2 regions of the Streptosporangium sp. H13245 genome follow, and region 2 is predicted to be linked to the other one. Evidence: predicted binding sites of a transcription regulator. Region 2 holds the regulator's gene; the other holds the start of a gene.
What was found. Region 2 encodes LexA, which represses DNA repair genes until DNA is damaged. Its sites were predicted from a motif close to TCGAACANNTGTTCGA; they were not measured.
Positions count from the first base shown of each region.

Region 1: ACW9TB_RS08355 (SAV_6107 family HEPN domain-containing protein) is a predicted target of LexA. The motif match lies at 3,257-3,272, and genes of this name have one in related genera.

Region 1 covers NZ_JBSZKT010000003.1:334,375-340,228, forward strand. Annotated here, with positions in the region: gene bldD (transcriptional regulator BldD) at 498-992, shown strand; gene ACW9TB_RS08350 (PP2C family protein-serine/threonine phosphatase) at 1,209-2,339, shown strand; gene ACW9TB_RS08355 (SAV_6107 family HEPN domain-containing protein) at 2,559-3,008, opposite strand; gene ACW9TB_RS08360 (L,D-transpeptidase family protein) at 3,583-4,377, opposite strand; gene ACW9TB_RS08365 (YbaK/EbsC family protein) at 4,497-4,973, shown strand; gene ACW9TB_RS08370 (GNAT family N-acetyltransferase) at 5,456-5,854, shown strand, end outside.
Region 2 covers NZ_JBSZKT010000065.1:10,132-15,985, reverse strand. Annotated here, with positions in the region: gene ACW9TB_RS38965 (vitamin B12-dependent ribonucleotide reductase) at 1-671, opposite strand, end outside; gene nrdR (transcriptional regulator NrdR) at 756-1,217, opposite strand; gene ACW9TB_RS38955 (LysM peptidoglycan-binding domain-containing protein) at 1,572-1,844, opposite strand; gene lexA (transcriptional repressor LexA) at 2,743-3,453, shown strand; gene leuS (leucine--tRNA ligase) at 3,976-5,854, opposite strand, start outside.

The DNA of each region.
Region 1 (5,854 bases), on a different contig from region 2:
GCGCGGGACCCGCGTCTCGTACGGAGGCTCCCCCGCCGCCGGGACGGGGTCACCGCGCGGGCACGCCGCCGAACCCCGCCTCCGCCCGTACGGGACCGTCGCGCCGGGTATTCCCCGCCGACGTGTCGTTCAAGATCATACGCTCGCCGCCGTGCCCGGTTGACAACGTTGCCCCGAATCCCGCAGAAGAGGCGGAAATCTAGCGAAAGTCCCGGAAAAACCGGAGGTTTCGCGACGTCGGGTAGGACAAGTGCGGCGTTTGAGGCGGACCCCATCGGATCGGATTCGACATCTTTTTTCCAATCAGCTTGACCTTAGGCGCCCACCGCTTTACCGTCACTGTCCGTAACCACACCTCGTGGCGTTATCGGGTGAACCCTGACGCACCGGTCACCGAAGGTGCCTACCCCGGGCGCCAACCCGGTGAACTGGGCATAAGTTGCGAGGTAGCACAATCAAGTTGAGAGCACTACATAACAGAGCCGGGGGGCCACACCATGCCGTCTGAGTACGCCAAGTCGCTGGGTGCACGACTCCGCGCCATTCGCACCCAGCAGGGCCTGTCCCTGCACGGAGTCGAAGAGAAGTCCCGTGGGCGCTGGAAGGCGGTCGTCGTCGGCTCCTACGAGCGTGGCGACCGTGCCGTCACCGTGCAGAAGCTTGCCGAGCTGGCCGATTTCTACGGGGTGCCGGTCTCGGAGTTGCTGCCGGGAGGGGCCGCGCCGAGCCCTCTTGGCCCGACACCGAAGCTTGTGATCGACCTTGAGCGTCTTGCCCAGCTCCCCAAGGAGAAGGCGGGCGCGCTCGCCCGTTACGCGGCCACCATCCAGAGCCAGCGTGGCGACTACAACGGCAAGGTGCTGTCCATCCGCCAGGAGGACCTGCGCTCCCTCGCCGTGATATACGACAAGTCCCCCAGCGAGCTCACCGAGGAGCTCATCAGCTGGGGAGTCCTGGACCCGGAGGCTCGCCGAGCCGTCGAGTCCTTCTGACGACCCCTGACCGGTCGTGGGTGCGCCGGAACCGGCGTGCCCACCCCGCAGAGAATCTTGCTCTCAGCAGAACGTGCCCTTCGTCCCGCCCCGGGCTGCAGCCGTTGTGGTAGGAAAAGGCAAACATGCGTTTAGCGAGATGTGGTGGACATGGCTCCGGGAGATGATCGGCTTGATCACTCTCGACCGAGCCCGAAAAGCCGTCTCCGCGCCGTCATGGCGTCGCTGGGGTCGACCAGGACGCGCGCCTTCCTGCGGCTGCTGACCTCGATCGGCACCACCAAGACCCAGGACACCCTGAAGCTCCTGCCGTTCGTCGTGATGGCCGTGGTGGCCCTGATCGACTTCGGCTCGGGCCCCACGTCCGGCCTCCTGCCGCTGCTCGCCCTCGGCCCGGCCTTCGCCAGCGTGGCGTGCGGCCTGGCCCGCACCACGGTGGTCGGCGTCGTCGCCCTGGTGCTGTGCTTCGCGCTCGGCGTCTACAACGACATCCTCTGGATGCCCCGCACCGACATCACCCTCATCGCCATCCTCGGCGTCACCGTGGCCAGCGTGCTCGCCAGCGCCGGGCGGCTGCGCCACGAACACCAGCTCGCCGACGTGCGCTCGGTGGCCGAGGCCGCCCAGCGGGTGCTGCTGCGCCCGGTGCCCCGCCGCGCGGGACCGGGCATCGGCGTGGCCGTCTCGTACACCTCCGCCACGGCCGAGGCCAGGATCGGCGGCGACCTGTACGAGGTCGTCACCACCCCGCACGGGGTCCGGATCATCGTGGGAGACGTCCAGGGCAAGGGCCTGGAGGCCGTGGAGACGGCCGCGGTCGTGCTCGGGGCCTTTCGTGAGGCGGCCCACGACGAGAGGACGCTCCAGGGCGTCGTGGCGCGCCTGGAGAACGCCCTGACCCGGGAGCTGTCCGGCGAGCAGTTCGTGACCGCCGTGCTGGCCGAGATCAGCGGCGGCTCCACCATCACCGTCATCAACTGCGGCCACCCGGCGCCCATGGTGCTCGGCGCCGACGGCGGGATCTGGTTCGCCGACCCGCCGGACGAGGCGCTCCCGCTGGGTATGAGCGCCCTCAAGGCCAGCGAGCCGCGGCCGCACCACATCCCGTTCGAGCCGGGCGACCAGGTCCTCTTCTACACCGACGGGGTCATCGAGGCGCGTGACGGGTCGGGCGAGTTCTATCCGCTGCTGGAGCGGGCGCACCTGCTGGAGGGCGACGACCCCCAGGGCTCGCTGGACGCCCTGCGCGCCGACCTGCTCGACCACGTGGGCAGGCCGCTGGGCGACGACGCGGCCATGCTCCTGCTACGCCACCGCGCCGCCCGCCAGAGCTCCACGGCGGCGTGACGACCGGCGGCACGGGAACAGGCGGCGCGAGGAACGACGGCACGCACGACAACCGGCGGCGCGAGAAACAGCGGCCCGAGGAACGGCGACGTGACGACCGGTGGCGTGAAAACGTCCCCGTACGCCCTGTGCCTGTCGGCGGGACCGACGGACACGAGGACGTACGGGGACGGCGCCGGTGAGCTAGGGCGGCGACCCCCGGTGGGAGGCGCTCCGGCTCTAACCGGCTAGCGGGATCTGGCCGGGGAGCATGGGCTGGCTCGGCACGCCGAGCAGCTTCTCCACGGTGGTGACGAAACGCTCCGCCTCGGAGACGAGCTCCTCGGCGTCTCGCGAGGACACCGTGCGGGTCAGGCCCGCCTCGGCGGCGGCCCGCTTGGCCGCGCTCGTCTCGAAGTAGGGGGCCCACTCGGCCAGGCGAGGCTCGGCCTCGGGCAGCATCTCCCAGGCGCTGCGCAGCCTGCGCCTCCTGCGGCCCTCCATGGGACGGGGACGGGCCGCCAGGACGGCAGCGGCCGCCCTGAGCGCGGCGAGGTGGGCCGCGACGTAGCGCGCGGCGGAGGTCCGGGCGGCGGCGGCCTCTTCGAGGCAGTCGCGCGCGTCTGTGAGGTGCGCCCGCACCGTAGGGGACAACCGGGGCCCACCGGAATCGCTGAGCCGAGGGGTCATAGCGCTTCAGCCTCCTTGGTCGCGAGCGGCTCCGGCGTTTTCGCCGGTGGTGTCACACTCGCAGACCCCACCGACAAATCCACCGGACGGCCGGACGAGGAGCTTCCCCTCTCCCCGTCCGTCCTGAACTGGCCCGATCGTCTCCGCCGACGACGTGGACCCGATCGGCCACCCTTCGGACACGAGCCGCGAGCCCCGTGTCATCACATCGAACATAAATTCGATCACTAATACTGTCAAGTAAAACGACGAACAAAAGTTCGATCTTCGGGCGTCTGGAGCACATGAGGGGCCCGAGAGGATCGGTGCGTGCGGACCGCGAGGGGTTCGGGAGGTCGGTGCGTCAGGACCGTGAAGAGTCCGGAAAGTCGGTACGTGCAGGCCGCGAGGGGCTAGGGAAATCCGACGCGTCAGAGTCGTGAAGGATCCGGAAAGTCGGTACGTGCGGGCCGCGCGAGGCCGGAGAGGTCGGTGTGTGCGGGCACGCGAAGGGCCCCGGGAGATCACTGTCTCCCGGGGCCCCTGTCCACGACCGGCGGGGTCACCCCGCCGGATCGCCCGCTGCTCCGCCGTCCTACCGGACGAACCTGCCCCGGACGTGCACCGGCACCCCGGTGCCGAGCAGGCCGGGAAGGACCTCCGCCACATGCATCGGCAGCCGTACGCAACCGTGGGAGGCGGGCGCCAGCGGCACCGACAGCGCGCCGTGGAAGGCGATGCCCCCGTTGAAGAAGATCGGGTTGTAGAGCTGGCCCAGGTACGACTTGTGCCAGCCGTCCCTGCGCCAGGTGGTCTTGTAGTCGCCCGTCGGTGTGCGGGCGTCGCCGCAGAACCGCTGGGCCTTGCCCTCCCAGGTCGCCGTCTCGCAGTAGGCGATCCCGCTGCCCGAGGAGGTGTGGCTGATCAGTTTCACCGCGCCGTTGACGTAGAGGACCATCACCTGCTTGGCGAGGTTGACCTCCACCCGGGTCGGCTTCCCGTTGGGAACGAGCACCTTCGGCGCCAGCGGAGCCTCCAGGGCGTCCCAGGTGCCGCGTGCCACGGTGCTGGTCGGCGAGACGCCGTTCACCTTCTGGAAGGCCCAGACCGCCGCCAGGGTCGACCCGCCGTAGCGGCCGTCGACCTTGCCGGGGGCGTAGCCGAGTTCGGCCAGCCGGGTCTGGAGCACCTTCACCGTGGCGCCCTTCGCTCCGAGCTTGAGCGTCCTGCCGGGCGCGACGAAGGGGGACGCGCCCGTCGCACCCGCCGTCACGGCCGCGACGGCCGGTGAGGCCACGGCTCCGGCGGGAAGGGCGACGCCCACGGAAGAGAGGAGCACGGCTCCCGCCGTCATCAGCGCGGCCACTCCCAGCCGCTGTCCAACCCCCACTTTCAATCAACTCCTCATATCACTATGGATCGGGTCAAGGGACCATAGCGCACGGTTTCCCGGCACAGGCGGCCGGTTATAAAGCGGCAATCAACGGTCAATCTGTTTAGAGTGGCCGCGTGCCAGAAAAGTTGCATCCGAACATCGAGAAGGTCGCCGCCGTCCTGCGCGAGCACGGCGTTCCCGGCGAGATCGTCATCTTCGCGGAGGCCACCCCGACCGCCGCCACCGCGGCGGCGCAGCTCGGCTGCGAGGTCGGCGCCATCGCCAACAGCCTGATATTCAACGCCGACGGCGAGCCGCTCCTGGTGCTGACCAGCGGCGCCCACCGGGTCGACACCGACCTGATCGCCAGGACGACCGGGGTGGCGAAGGTCCGGCGTGCCGACCCCGCCTTCGTACGGGCGGCCACCGGCCAGGCCATCGGCGGCGTCGCCCCGATCGGCCACCCCGCCCCGGTCAGGACCCTGGTCGACACCTGGCTGGGCAAGCACGAGGTCGTCTGGGCCGCCGCGGGCCATCCGCACACCGTCTTCCCGACCTCCTTCGACGAACTCGTCCGCATCACCGGCGGGGTCCCCGTCGAGGTCGAATGACGGCTCTCCGCCGAGGTTGAGCGCCGTGGGCACGACCCCGTGCCCACCGCGCGGCGCACCGGGGCCGTACGACACCCGGCGGACGCGGGAAACCGGCCGGGCCGGTGACCGTACGGCACCCGGCGGAAGTGAGAAACCGGTCAGGCCGATGACCCGTACGGCACCCGGCGGGCACGGGGAACCGGTCAGGCCATAACCCGTCGTACCGCACCCGGCGGACGCGGGAATCCGATCAGGCTCGTGACCCGTACGGCGCCCGGCAAAGGCTGGGAGCCCGGCCGGACACCCCCCGAGGACACCGCCCGGAGACGTCGCCGGAGCACGGGACCGACCGCCCGGCGGGTGCCTGGAGCCCGGTCAGGCCCTCCCCCGCCAGGCCCTGAGGCGGGCGGGAGCGGCCGGGAAACCTCCTGCTGGACACCGGATGCCGCTCCCTTTCCACACGGTGACCCGCGTCACGTCCGCCCTGCTAGGGTGCACGCGTGATCGGACTGCGACGGATCGGCCCCGACGAGTTCAGGCTCCGGCTGGACGCGGTCCTCGGCGTCTACACCGAGGCGATGAAGCCGCCGGTCGACCAGATCGCCGGCCGCAGGCTCATCATGGGAAACCACGCCACCCACCCCGCCTTCACCTGCCTGTTCGCCGAGCTCGCCGACGGCACCCCTGTGGGCATCGCCTACGGCTTCCACGGGGTTCCCGGCCAGTGGTGGCACGACGTGGTCAGGCGGGCCCTGGCCGACAGGCACGGCGAGGGCAGCGCCCACGGCTGGCTGGGCGACGCGCTGGAGCTCGCCGAGATCCACGTCCACCCCGACTACCAGGGCAAGGGCATCGGCCGGGCGATGATCACGGGCATGTGCGCGGGCCGCCTGGAGCGC
Region 2 (5,854 bases):
GACTTGATGGTGCCCGCGGAGGCGTCGGCGCCGCGCATGAAGGAGACCGGGCCGCTGGCGGTGCCGCCGCTGGAGAGCAGCTCCTTGGAGGAACGGATCCTGGAGAGGTTGACGCCGGAGCCCGACCCTCCCTTGAAGATCACGCCCTCTTCCTTGTACCAGTCGAGGATCGACTCCATCTGGTCGTCGACGGCCAGGATGAAGCAGGCGCTGACCTGCTGCGGCGACGCGGTGCCGACGTTGAACCACACGGGCGAGTTGAAGCTGAAGACCTGGTTGACCAGGGCGTGCTTGAGCTCGTGGTCGAAGATCTCGGCATCCTCGTCGGTGGCGAAGTAGCCGTGCTCGACCGCCGTACGCGTGTAGACGCCCACCACCCGGTCGATCAGCTGCTTGAGGCTCCACTCCCGCTGCGGGGTGCCGACCGCGCCACGGAAGTACTTGGTGGTCACGATGTTGGCGGCGTTGACCGACCACGAGCGGGGGAACTCGACGCCGCGCTGCTCGAAGTTGATCGAGCCGTCGCGCCAGTTGGTCATGACGACGTCACGGCGTTCCCAGACCAGCTCGTCATAGGGGTGCACACCTGGCGTGGTGAAGATGCGCTTCATCTTCAGGCCCTTACGCGGCCTCTTGCCCCCACGTGTCACCGCGCCGACAGTCTCCGTCATGACTTCCCCCTCCTGGGGCTTCGTAGAGCCCTCGAATCGGACCACACCAACGCGCCGCCTCACCCCCGGCGCCCGGGGTCTGCATCAGTCCTGCTTGGTTGAGCGCTCCGCCCGGAGCTTCTCGATCTCCGCCTCGAAGTCGGCCAGCGTCTCGAATCCCCGATAGACGGAGGCGAACCGCAGGTACGCCACCTCGTCCAGCTCGCGGAGCGGGCCCAGGATGGCGAGCCCGACCTCGTGGGCCGCGATCTCGGCGCATCCGGTGGCCCGGATGCTCTCCTCGACCCGCTGGCCCAGCTGTGCCAGGGAATCCTCGCCGACGGACCGCCCCTGGCACGCCCGCCGGACCCCGGCGATCACCTTGTCCCTGAAGAACGGCTCCGTCACACCGCTGCGCTTGCTCACCATGAGCAGGACGGTCTCCTGCGTGGTGAACCTGCGCCCGCACTCCGAGCACGTGCGCCTGCGGCGGATGGCCCCACCGTCCTCGGTGGCCCGGCTGTCGATGACTCGCGTGTCCAGATGGCGACAGAACGGACAATGCACGCGTGTCGCCTCCTTGACCTACCGAAGCGGCCGACCCACCTCACCTACCCATGACACGCACGGCTAGACGCTCGCGCACACATCTTCGAATAGTCGAGATGCGGTAATGGAAACACAAGCTGTGGTGAAGGGTTGCGATGCAGCCACTAGATGTTGTGGTCCAACCGTAGAAGTGCTCGACCATGAACGCAAGTTGAAACGACCTTGCCGCGTGAAGTCGCTGATCAGCCGTCACGTCCCGGCGTGTCGCCGCCCGCCCGGGGCCCCTCTCGCCCCGGGCACCCCTTCCCTCACAGTCGTCCCAGACGACCTGTCAGACGGGACACCCGCGCCCCTCCCGCCCCACCGACCGGCTCACCTCAGGGGGACGAGGCCCTCGGGGAGATAGAGCCGGGTCCCCGGCCGGACCTCGGAGCCGGACAGCCCGTTGAGGTCCATGATGCGGCGGACCATCGGGCCGGTGTCCGCCTCCTCCGTCAACGCGTCCGCGATCTCCCACAGCGTGTCGCCCGTGTGCACCGTGATCCGTGGCAGACCTTCCAGGCTCGCCCGTCCGCCCGCCGAGGCCATGTCGATACGCCCGCCGATCCAGAGCACCGCCAGGGTGAACAGCGCGAGCACCGTCACCGCCACGATCCTTCCACGCCGGGTGAGCCGGAGTGGCCGTCCGGCGGCCCTCGGCCGGGCGGCACCGGGACGGCGGGCGTTCGGCGCGGGCGTCGCCCGCGACCCCCGCGCCCGCCTCGGCCCGGATCCACGCTCGAACCTGCCCCCGCTCCCGCGCCCGCTCCCGCGCTCCGGCTCACGGCCGGACCCTCGTCCCGCCTCGCGGCCGGGCCGCCTCCCCCACGCGCGCCCGGACGGCCGCCCCGGCTCGCGGCCGGACCTTCGCTTTGACTCCTGCCTCGGCTCGCGGCCGAAGACCTGGCCCGGCGCACGGCCGGATCCCCGCTCCGTCTCACGCCCGGACACCCGGCCCGGCTCTCCCCCGGACCTTCGCTTTGACTCCTGTCGCGGCTCACGCCCGGCCCCCCGTCCCGCCTCGCCGCCGGGACGCCGCCCCGGCTCTCGCCCGGACGCCCGCTCGGACTCTCGTCCCGCCTCGCCGGCGGGGCGCGGCCTTGGCACCGAGTCCCACGCGGACTCCCGTCCCGGCCCCGCCTCGGGCCTTCGCGCGGACTCCGGCACGGGACCCGGCTCGGGCTCCGGTCTCGGGGGCGGCACGAGCCGCAGGCGCGGCGCCCCCGGTGATCGCTGCGCCCCCCGGGACCTCGGCGCGATCCTGGATCGTGGTGTCGTCGCGGTCGGTTTCACGGTGGCCCCCATCCCCTCGACCTGGCCGAACACATGTCGAAGAAAGATCGGTGAATCGAACACGATGTCGATCGAACTCCCGTACGATGTTGTACACCACGGCGTCGCCGATTTCGAGGACATTCGAACAATTGTTTGAGTCTGATCTTCGGCCAAGGTATGGTCGCTGTGTGCGACGTGTCAGATACAGACCGGGAGGCGAGGAGTTCGTATGAGCCAGCACAACGAGAACGGTTCGGCCGCCAGCGACCTGGCGGTGCGAAGGCGTGACTCCCTTGGCCTCACCCCCAGGCAGCGGAAGATCCTTGAGGTGATCCGCGATTCTGTGCAGCAGCGCGGCTACCCGCCGTCCATGCGGGAGATCGGCGAGGCGGTGCAGCTCACCAGCACCTCCAGCGTGTCGCACCAGCTGACGGCTTTGCAGCGCAAGGGCTACCTGCGGCGTGATCCGCACCGCCCCCGCGCCCTGGAGGTCCGCCTTCCCGGCGAGCCCGTGTTGTGGGTGGATCCCGACTCCGGTGAGGACGAGGCCCCGGTGAGCCGTCCGACCGCCGCCTACGTGCCCCTCGTCGGCCGGATCGCCGCCGGTGGCCCCATCCTCGCCGAGGAGAGCATCGAGGACGTCTTCGCCCTGCCCAAGCAGCTCGTCGGCGAGGGCACGCTCTTCCTCCTCCAGGTGACCGGCGACTCGATGATCGAGGCCGCCATCGCCAACGGCGACTGGGTGGTCGTACGTCAGCAGCCGGTCGCCGACAACGGCGACGTGGTCGCGGCGATGATCGACGGCGAGGCCACGGTCAAGACCTTCAAGCGCAGGGACGGCCACGTCTGGCTGGTTCCGCACAACCCCAACTACGACCCGATCCCCGGTGACGAGGCCACCGTGCTCGGCAAGGTCGTCGCGGTTCTCCGCAAGCTCTGACGCGAGCGTCCCGGACAGGCTCGGAGCCGTTTTTCACGGGCTCTCGTACCGCGAGCTTCGCGCCTCCGAACCGCGCCGTTTCGCCGCGCACTACGAGTCTCTGAGCCGCACCGCATTCGCCGCGAGCTCCGGACCTCCGAACCACGCGCCTCCAGCCTCCGTGCGACACGCCGGAGGACGCGCGACACGCCGGGTGGGTGGTGTCCCGATGTCGGGACACCACCCACCCGGCGTTTTCAGGTGCGAACGCCCAGGGGAGACCCCACGTCGGCGGGCACGGGAACCCGCCGATCGAAGCCGTCACGGGACACGCCGGTGGGTCTGTGACATTTGGGGCGCCCACCAAACAGCCGAAACCGTCGCGGGACACGCCGGTGGATCCATGAACGCCCGGGGCGCCCGCCGAACAGCCAAAGCCTTCGCGTGACACACCGGTGGGTACGCGGCCCCGGGGCGCCCGCCGGACAGCCGCCCCGAGTTCCCGCGCGGTCCCAGGACCGCGCGGGATGCCTCCGCTGACGACTACGGGACGATGTTGACCAGCTTGGGCACGCGGACGATCACCTTGCGCGGCGTGCCGGACAGGAAGGACCGGACCTTCTCCGACGCCAGGGCCAGCGACTCCAGGTCCGCCTCGGAGATCTCCGGGGAGACCTCCAGCCGGTCGCGCACCTTGCCCGCGACCTGGACGACGCAGGTGACCGACTCCTGGACCAGCAGCGCCGGGTCGGCCACCGGCCAGCCCGCGGTGGCGACCGAGGCGGTACGGCCCAGCCGCTCCCAGCCCTCCTCCGCCGCGTACGGCGCGACCAGCGACAGCATGACCGCCAGGGTCTCGGCGGCCTCCCTGACCGCCGGGTCGGCGGCGCCGGGCCCGGAGTCGATGGCCTTGCGGGCCGCGCTCGTCAGCTCCATCATGCGGGCCACCGCGACGTTGAAGCGGTGGGAGTCGACCAGCTTGGTGACCTCGTCGATGGTGTGGTGGACGACCTTGCGCAGGTTCAGGTCTCCCGTGGTGACGTCGACGCCGGGCGCGGAGGCCGCTCCGGCCTCGGCCATGACGCGGAACGCGCGGGCCAGGAACTTCTGCGACGCCGCCGGGGAGACGTCGGCCCAGTCGATGTCGTCCTCGGGCGGTCCGGCGAAGACGACGGTCAGCCTGACCGCGTCGACACCGTGGGCGTCGATCTGCTGCCCCAGGTCGACGCCGTTGCCCAGCGACTTGGACATCGCCTTGCCCTGGTTGATGACCTGCCCCTGGTTCAGCAGGCGGGTGAAGGGCTCGACGAAGTCGACCATCCCCATGTCGTGCAGGACCTTGGTGAAGAACCTGGCGTACAGCAGGTGCAGCACGGCGTGCTCGACGCCGCCGATGTACTGGTCGACCGGGCCCCACCTGCGCACGCGCTCGACGTCGAACGGGCCCTCGTCGTAGGCCGGGTCGACGTAACGCAGGAAGTACCACGAGGAGTCGACGAAGGTGTCCATCGTGTCGGTGTCGCGCCTGGCCGGGCCGCCGCACTTGGGACAGGAGACGTTGACCCACTCCTCGGCCGAGGCCAGCGGGGAGACACCCTTGGGCGCCAGGGCCTCGCCCTGCATGTCGGGCAGGGTGACGGGCAGCTGGTCGTCGGGGACGGGCACCTCGCCGCAGTCGGCGCAGTGGATGATCGGGATCGGGCAGCCCCAGAAGCGCTGGCGGGACAGCAGCCAGTCGCGCAGCCGGAAGTTGACCGTGAAGCGGCCGGTGCCCCGCTCGCTCAGCACCTCGATGATCTTCCGGATCGCGTCGGCCTTGGTCAGGCCGTCCAGCGGGCCGGAGTTGACCATCGCGCCGTCACCGGCGGTGGCGACGCCGGTCTCGCCGGGATCGGCCAGGCCGGTGTGCACGACCACCCGTACCGGCAGGTCGAAGGCGCGGGCGAAGTCCAGGTCGCGCTGGTCGTGCGCGGGCACGGCCATGATGGCGCCGTGGCCGTAGTCGGACAGCACGTAGTCGGCCGCCCAGACCGGCATGCGCTCGCCGTTGACCGGGTTGATCGCGTACCGGCCCAGGAAGACGCCGGTCTTCTCCTTCTCGGTGGACAGCCGGTCGATGTCGGACAGCTTGGACACCTCGACCCGGTAGGTCTCGAACGCCTCACGCTGGTTGTCGGTGACGATCTCCTCGGCCAGCGGCGCGTCCGGGGCGACCACGAAGAAGGTCGCGCCGTACAGGGTGTCGGGACGGGTGGTGTAGACGGTGACCGGCTCGTCGCGGCCCTCGATCACGAAGTCGACGTCGGCCCCCTCGGACCGGCCGATCCAGTTGCGCTGCATCGTCAGCACGCGCTCGGACCAGCCGCCCTCCAGCAGGGACATGTCGTCCAGCAGCCGGTCGGCGTAGTCTGTGATCTTGAAA